DNA from 2 places in the Bordetella genomosp. 8 genome. Region 1 is predicted to be linked to the other one. Evidence: predicted binding sites of a transcription regulator. Region 1 holds the regulator's gene; the other holds the start of a gene.
The links. Region 1 encodes FliA, which starts transcription of late flagellar genes. Its sites were predicted from a motif close to CTAAAGTTTNNNNNNNNNNNGCCGNTA; they were not measured.

Region 1 (3,413 bases):
GCCACGCCGGCATGCTCCAGGTACAGGCGGTAGGCGTCGATGATGGCCCGGACGCCCTTGCTGCCCGTGTGTTCGTTCAGGAACTTATAAACGTTGTAGAACAGCGACGAATGGATGTTCGGCAGCCAGGTCATGAACCAGTCCACCGAAAACGGCAGCATGCCCTTTGGGGGCGAGCAGCCCCGGATTTCGCGGTACAGCCGAGCGAGCCTGTCGTGGCTCAGGCTGGTTTCCGACTCCAGGACCTGGAGGCGGGCGCCGAGACCGATCATGGCGCTGGCCAGGAGGATCTCGTCGGCTTCTTGGGATACGCTTTTGATAGCCATGATCTCGAGGGGGTGCGGGAAAGATCAGGCCAGTTGCTCGACCGGCTGTTTGGCAAGCAGAATGGTGGCATGCGCCTGTTGCAGCGCGCCGCCCAGCACATCGTGGGTCAGCGCCGACAGCAGGCTGTAATCGTCAAAGCGGAAACGGCAGAGCAGCGAGCTGGAGCTTGCCAGCTTCACCAGCTGGGCCGGCGACAGTCGCATCAGGATGTCGGCCACCTGTTCGCTAAAGCCCAGGCGAAACATGGATGCCGCATAGTCATCACGCAGCATGCGCTGGGCGAGGAGCAGGTAGGACAGGTTCACTTCGCGAATGTCGGCGAGCAAAGTGTTCTCAGGCTGTTTCATGGATATCCCTTGTTCACTAATCAGTTCTGTCCCGGGACCGGTCAGCCCCCTGCCGACCGGTTACTTCGTGTGTGCAACAAATCTCTAAATATTTCTTTTGTTCCCACAAGTCATACAATTTACCATGTGCAATGTCATTTTGTATTACAGACATGACAATTCTTTGTGCTTGGTGAAATATCGCACTTCTGGGACATATATAGCAACAAAGACTTTCGCAAGTGTAAGTCAATTCCGTAAACAAGCATTAGAAAGCTTGTGTCTTTGTGCCAATGAATCCAGGCGAAGTACGCACAATGCAGGGGTGAATCGTGGGCGAGCCATCGTCCTTGTACGGGTAAACGGCAGAGCAGCAATGTCGCGTACAGGCAACAATTCAAAATGGCGGCGCCGCGGGCCAACCCTTTTAGTCGAGTGCAATGCCCCTTTCCGAAGACCGCCTGGCTGAATACGCGCCCTTGGTGCGCAAGCTGGCCCTGCAACTGCTGGCCCGCTTGCCCGCCAGCGTGGAATTGGACGACCTGATCCAGGCTGGCATGATCGGCCTGCTGGATGCTGCCCGGCGCTACCAGGAAGTGGCCGACGCGCAGTTCGAAACCTATGCGACCGCCCGCATCCGCGGCGCCATGCTGGATGAACTGCGCAACCAGGACTGGCTGCCGCGCAGCGTGCGCAGCAAGGCCAAGCGCATCGACCAGGCGGTGGCCCAGCTGACCCAACAGTTGATGCGCCCGCCCAACGAGACGGAAATCGCCAGCCACCTGGAATTGCCGTTGGCGGAATACCATCAGTTGCTCTACGACGCCCAGGGCGCCCAGATCGTCCATTACGAGGATTTCGGCTCCGAGAACGGCGCCGAGGCCCGGGACGCCGACTGGGCGGCCGGCGCGGCGGACTCCGGCCCCTCGGGCAATCCGCTGGACAGCCTGCTGGCGGCGGACTTCCGCCAGGCACTGGCCGAAGCCATCGGCGCCCTTCCCGACCGGGAAAAACTCCTGCTGTCCCTTTGTTACGAGCAGGGGCTGAACCTGAAGGAAGTCGGCGCCGTCATGGGCGTCACCGAGGCCCGCGTCTGCCAGCTGCGCTCCCAGGCCATGAGCCGCCTGCGCGCCAAGCTCAAGGACGGCGCCTGGCAGCAGTTGCCGGAAGACGTGCGCATCGCCTCCGTGGCCTAGGCTCCCCGCCTCCTTCCCAGGCGCCAGCGACCGCCCCGCCCCGGGGGGGCCCGTTGGCCGGGCCCGCTGGCCGGCGAAAACCGGCGCTCCGCCACATTCCGAAATTTTTCGCTGTCCATCCCCCTAAAGGTTTACGGAGCCTTGCCGTTACCCAGTCAGCGGCGCGGCATGCGGCCATCACCTCCGGTGGACGATTCCGTGCCCGCAGGGCGGCCTGGCTGCCCGGTTTGAAGATGCCTTTCTCTCTTGGGAGCTATTCATGGCTGCAGTTATCAACACCAATTACTTGTCGCTGGTTGCGCAAAACAACCTGAACAAGTCCCAGTCGGACCTCGGTTCGGCCATCGAACGCCTGTCCTCGGGCCTGCGCATCAACAGCGCCAAGGACGACGCCGCCGGCCAAGCCATTGCCAACCGCTTCACGGCCAACGTGAACGGCCTGACCCAGGCTGCTCGCAACGCCAACGACGGCATCTCGATCGCGCAAACGACCGAAGGCGCCCTGAACGAAATCAACAACAACCTGCAGCGCATCCGTGAACTGTCGGTTCAAGCCGCCAACGGCACGAACAGCGGCAGCGACCTGGACTCGATCCAGGCTGAAATCACCCAGCGCCTGGATGAAATCACCCGCGTTGCCAACCAGACGCAATTCAACGGCGTCAAGGTCCTGGCCAGCGACCAAAGCCTGAGCATCCAGGTCGGCGCCAACGACAGCGAAACCATCAACATCGATCTGCACCAGATCAATGCGACGACGCTGGGCCTGAACAAGCTGAACATGGGTCACCAGATGACCTCGAAGAACAGCGACGGCGCCTCGAACTTCACGGACGTCGGCGCCGCTCTGTCGGGCACCACGTACGCCAGCACCACGACCGCCAACATCGGTACGCACCACAGCTTCAACTACACGTCGTTCAGCTTCTCGGCCACGGGCGGCAGCACCGCTGCCTACACTGCCAAGGTCGGCGGCGACGGCAACCTGTACGTGCAGCAAGGCGGCACGACGTTCTCGGCCAGCTGGAACTCGACGTCCAACACGATCGAAATCGGTGCGGTCACCAGCTACAGCACGCTGACCACGATCACCCAGTACAACTCCAACAGCGCCGACGGCCTGGTGGACTTGAACGCGGTGGACCAGAGCGAGTACAAGCTGACCAGCCTGGACCTGTCGAACGCCACGCTGTACCAAGCCACGGCCGGCTCGACGAACTACTACGCCAAGGTCGGCGGCACGTACTACGCCGCCAGCTTCAACGGCACCACCGGCAAGGTCAGCCTGGATGTCACGACGGCGACTTCCGCCATCGTCTCCACGTCGGCCGCGGTCAGCGCCCAGGGCATCACCACCAACGGCGGCACGACCTACACCGGCACGACCACCGTGCACACCGGCACCTCGTTCGCGGTCAGCGTCGACTACTCCGACGTCAACTCGCAACTGGGCTTCAGCAGCGGCACCAACAAGCTGGTCCGCTACACGCCTGACGCCACGGGCAGCGCCTCGGCCGCCAACACCGCCGCGCTGTACATCCAGCACACCGGTACGGACGGCTCG
Region 2 (3,413 bases), 1.2 Mb from region 1:
AGTACTCTGCCTGAAGGAAACCCGCCGGGTTCCCTGGCCAGTTTCCCAGCGGTGCCTCCCGCCGTGCCTGCTCTTCCCTGCCGGCGTCCACGCCGGCTGCGGCAAGCTTCGACCAAAACAAAACCCCGGCTCGGAAACCGGGGCGATCAAGCATCATTGTGGTCAAAGTCGGACTGAATTGCAAGCCGCCGGGCGGGACAGGCTTCCCGCGCCGGAGACCGCCTCCCCCGGGGAGCCAGCGCAGCGGCGCCGTCGGCCTCAGCCCTCGCGGCCGCGCTGTCCCAGGGGGCGCAGCAGGGCGTACAGGATGATGGCGCCGAACGTGGCGGTGCCGATGCCGCTCAGGGCGAATTCGCCCAGGCGCACGGTGAAATCCCCCGCGCCCAGGACCAGGGTGACGGCCGCCACGATCAGGTTGCGGTTGTCGCTGAAATCCACCCGGTTGACGACCCAGATGCGCGCGCCGGCGACCGCGATCAGCCCGAAGACGACGACCGACATGCCGCCCAGGACGGGTCCCGGAATGGTCTGGATCAGCGCCCCGAACTTGGGCGAGAACCCCAGCAGGATGGCAATCAGCGCGGCGACGGCGAACACCACGGTCGAATAGATGCGCGTGACGGCCATGACGCCGATATTCTCGGCATAGGTCGTCACGCCGGTGCCGCCCACCGCGCCGGAGACCATGGTGGCGATGCCGTCGCCGACGAAGGCGCGGCCCAGGTAACGGTCCAGGTCGCGGCCGGTCATCGCGCTGACCGCCTTGATATGCCCCAGGTTCTCCGCCACCAGGATGATGGCGACGGGCACCAGCAGGCCCATCGCGGAGGCCTGGAAAACCGGCGCGGCGAAACGCGGCAAGCCCAGCCAGGCGGCGGCCGCCACCCCGGAAAAGTCCATGGGCTTGCCCAGGCCCAGGCCGTTGGCGCAGATGGCGTAGACCACGCAGGCCAGAATCAGCCCGGCCAGGATCAGCAGACGCTGCAGCATCCCGCGGGTGTACACGGCGATGCCGCCCACGCACAGTATGGTGACGATGGCCATGCAGGCGTCGAAGCCGGACGCGCCCATGGCGCCCTTGGCGGCGACCGGCGCCAGGTTCAGGCCGATGACGGCCACGACGGCGCCTGTCACGACCGGCGGCATCAAGGCTTCGATCCAGCGCGCCCCGCCCCCGCTTCCCGCGTTGGCGGTCCAGACCAGGACGCCAAGCAGCGCGTATACCAGTCCGCACAGGATGATGCCGCCCAAGGCGACGCCGATATTGGGGTTCGGACCCGCGCCCGCGTAGCCCGTGACGGCGATCACGCCGCCGATGAACGCAAAGCTGGAGCCCAGGTAGCTGGGCACGCGGCCGCCCACGAACACGAAAAAGATCAATGATCCTATGCCCGACATCAGGATGGCCACATTGGGGTCGAAGCCCATGAGCAATGGCGCCAGCACCGTGGAGCCGAACATGGCGACCACGTGCTGCAAGCCCATCGCGGCGGTCTTGGGCCAAGGCAGGCGCTCATCGGGCGCCATGACCGCGCCGGGCGCGATTTCACGGACCAGCCGCCAACGCGGAAAATACGAACCGGACATGTCTTCCCTCCCCCGCTGATGTAGGAATCGGCCGCAAGTTTATCGGGGCTCAAGTTTTTACGGTAGCGTGCCGTAACTCAGATCAGGCTATCCAGGAACTGACATGACGATTTCCGTGATTTCCTCCACGCTCGCCTCGGCCTACGTGTCGTCGCCGCTGGGTCCCCGCTCGGTGCAGGAGAACACAGCGGACGCCAAGGGACAGCCGGTCGGCACGGCCGCAGCCGGTGGCAACGATGCGCCAGCGGCCGACGGCCAGCGCGGCAGCACCAACTTCCAGGCCCGGCCGGCGCCGGGCGCCCAGGCCGCCGACCAGGGCGAAAGCGACGACCCCATCAGCCGTACGATCAAGATGCTGGAACAACAGCTGCGCCAGGTGCAGTTGCAGATCCAGCGGCTGGCAGCGAGTTCGATCCCGCAAGAGCAAAAAGCCGGACAGCTGCAGGCGCTGAGCGGTGAAGCCGCCACGCTGCAGGCGCAGATCGCCGCCCTGCGTCAGCAGCAGGCCGAGGCGGCCAAGGGCTCGATCACTGCCTGAGACGGCAGGGGCCAGCGCGGCCGGCGCCGATTTCCTGCGCGGCCGGCCGGCCGTGGGATTTGTGGATACTATCGTGGTTTGCGGCGCGCGACCGACCGAACGCGCCGGCGTCTACGCACCACTTTCATCCCCCGAATCTCATGACCGAAATCTGGCTGATCCGCCATGGAGAAACCGACTGGAACCGTGCCCGCAGGCTGCAAGGCTGGCAGGACACGCCACTGAACGCCCATGGCGTGAACCAGGCCCGCCGCCTGGCCGAACGCCTGTACGAGGACGCCCGCAACGGCGCCTTCGACGCCCTGTATAGCAGCGACCTGCAGCGCACCCTGCATACGGCCGAGCCGGCGGCGGCGCGCCTGGATCTGCGGGTCCGGCCCGAGCCCGGCCTGCGCGAACGCTGCTACGGCGTGCTGGAAGGCGTCACCATGGATCGCCTGGATGTCGAACAGCCGGAGGCAGCCGCCGCCTGGAAGAGCCGCGAGCCCGACCGCCCATTGGATGGCGGCGAAACGCTGCGCCAGTTCCACAACCGCATCGTCGCCACCATCGATGACATCGGCGAGCGCCATGGCGGTGGCCGTGTGCTGGTCTTCACCCATGGGGGAGTGCTCGACATCGTCTGGCGGCATGCGCATGGCATACCGCTGACGCATGCGCGCGACGCCGCGCTGTTGAACGCCGGCGTGAACCGGCTTGCGGTGGAAAACCGCAAATGGCATGTGATGGGATGGGGCGACGTCACGCACATCGCCACGCTGTCGGCTGACGATATCGTCTAGTGCTGCCGCGGCTTGCGCGGCGCATTGCGCGCCAGCCTGTCGTACAGGGCATCGGGCAGTGCGCGCATCAGCTTCGCCACCACGCCCATTTGCCAGGGAATGACCGTGTAGCTGCGCCCGCGCTCGATCGCCATCGCCGCGCGCGCGGCGAAATCGTCGGCGTCCATCAGAAAGGGCATGCGATAGGGGTTGTGCGCCGTCATCGCGGTGCGGATGTAGCCCGGCGCGATGGTGACGACCCGCACGCCATCGCCGGCCAGCTCGTTGCGCAGGCTCTCGCAATAGACCGTGACCGCCGCCTTTGAAGCGCTATAGGCGCCTGCACCAGGCAGGCCGCGTATGCCCGCCACGCTCGATATACCCACCAGTCGGCCCGATCGCGCGCGGCGCATGGCATCGATGAAGGGTTCGAAGGTGGCCACCGTCGCCAGCAGATTGGTCTGGACGATGGCGTCGAAGACCGCGAAATCCTCCACTTGTTCGGTGAGTGTGCCGGCGCTGATGCC

Region 2: the regulator FliA is predicted to act here: its motif matches at 1,637-1,663, upstream of CAL12_RS06525 (FlxA-like family protein).

Annotation. Positions count from the first base shown of each region.
Region 1 covers NZ_CP021108.1:2,587,114-2,590,526, reverse strand. The annotation lists gene flhC (flagellar transcriptional regulator FlhC) at 1-326, opposite strand, end outside; gene flhD (flagellar transcriptional regulator FlhD) at 351-674, opposite strand; gene CAL12_RS11795 (RNA polymerase sigma factor FliA) at 1,094-1,849, shown strand; gene CAL12_RS11790 (flagellin N-terminal helical domain-containing protein) at 2,109-3,413, shown strand, end outside.
Region 2 covers NZ_CP021108.1:1,429,971-1,433,383, reverse strand. The annotation lists gene CAL12_RS06530 (solute carrier family 23 protein) at 259-1,587, opposite strand; gene CAL12_RS06525 (FlxA-like family protein) at 1,691-2,125, shown strand; gene CAL12_RS06520 (histidine phosphatase family protein) at 2,266-2,907, shown strand; gene CAL12_RS06515 (SDR family oxidoreductase) at 2,904-3,413, opposite strand, start outside.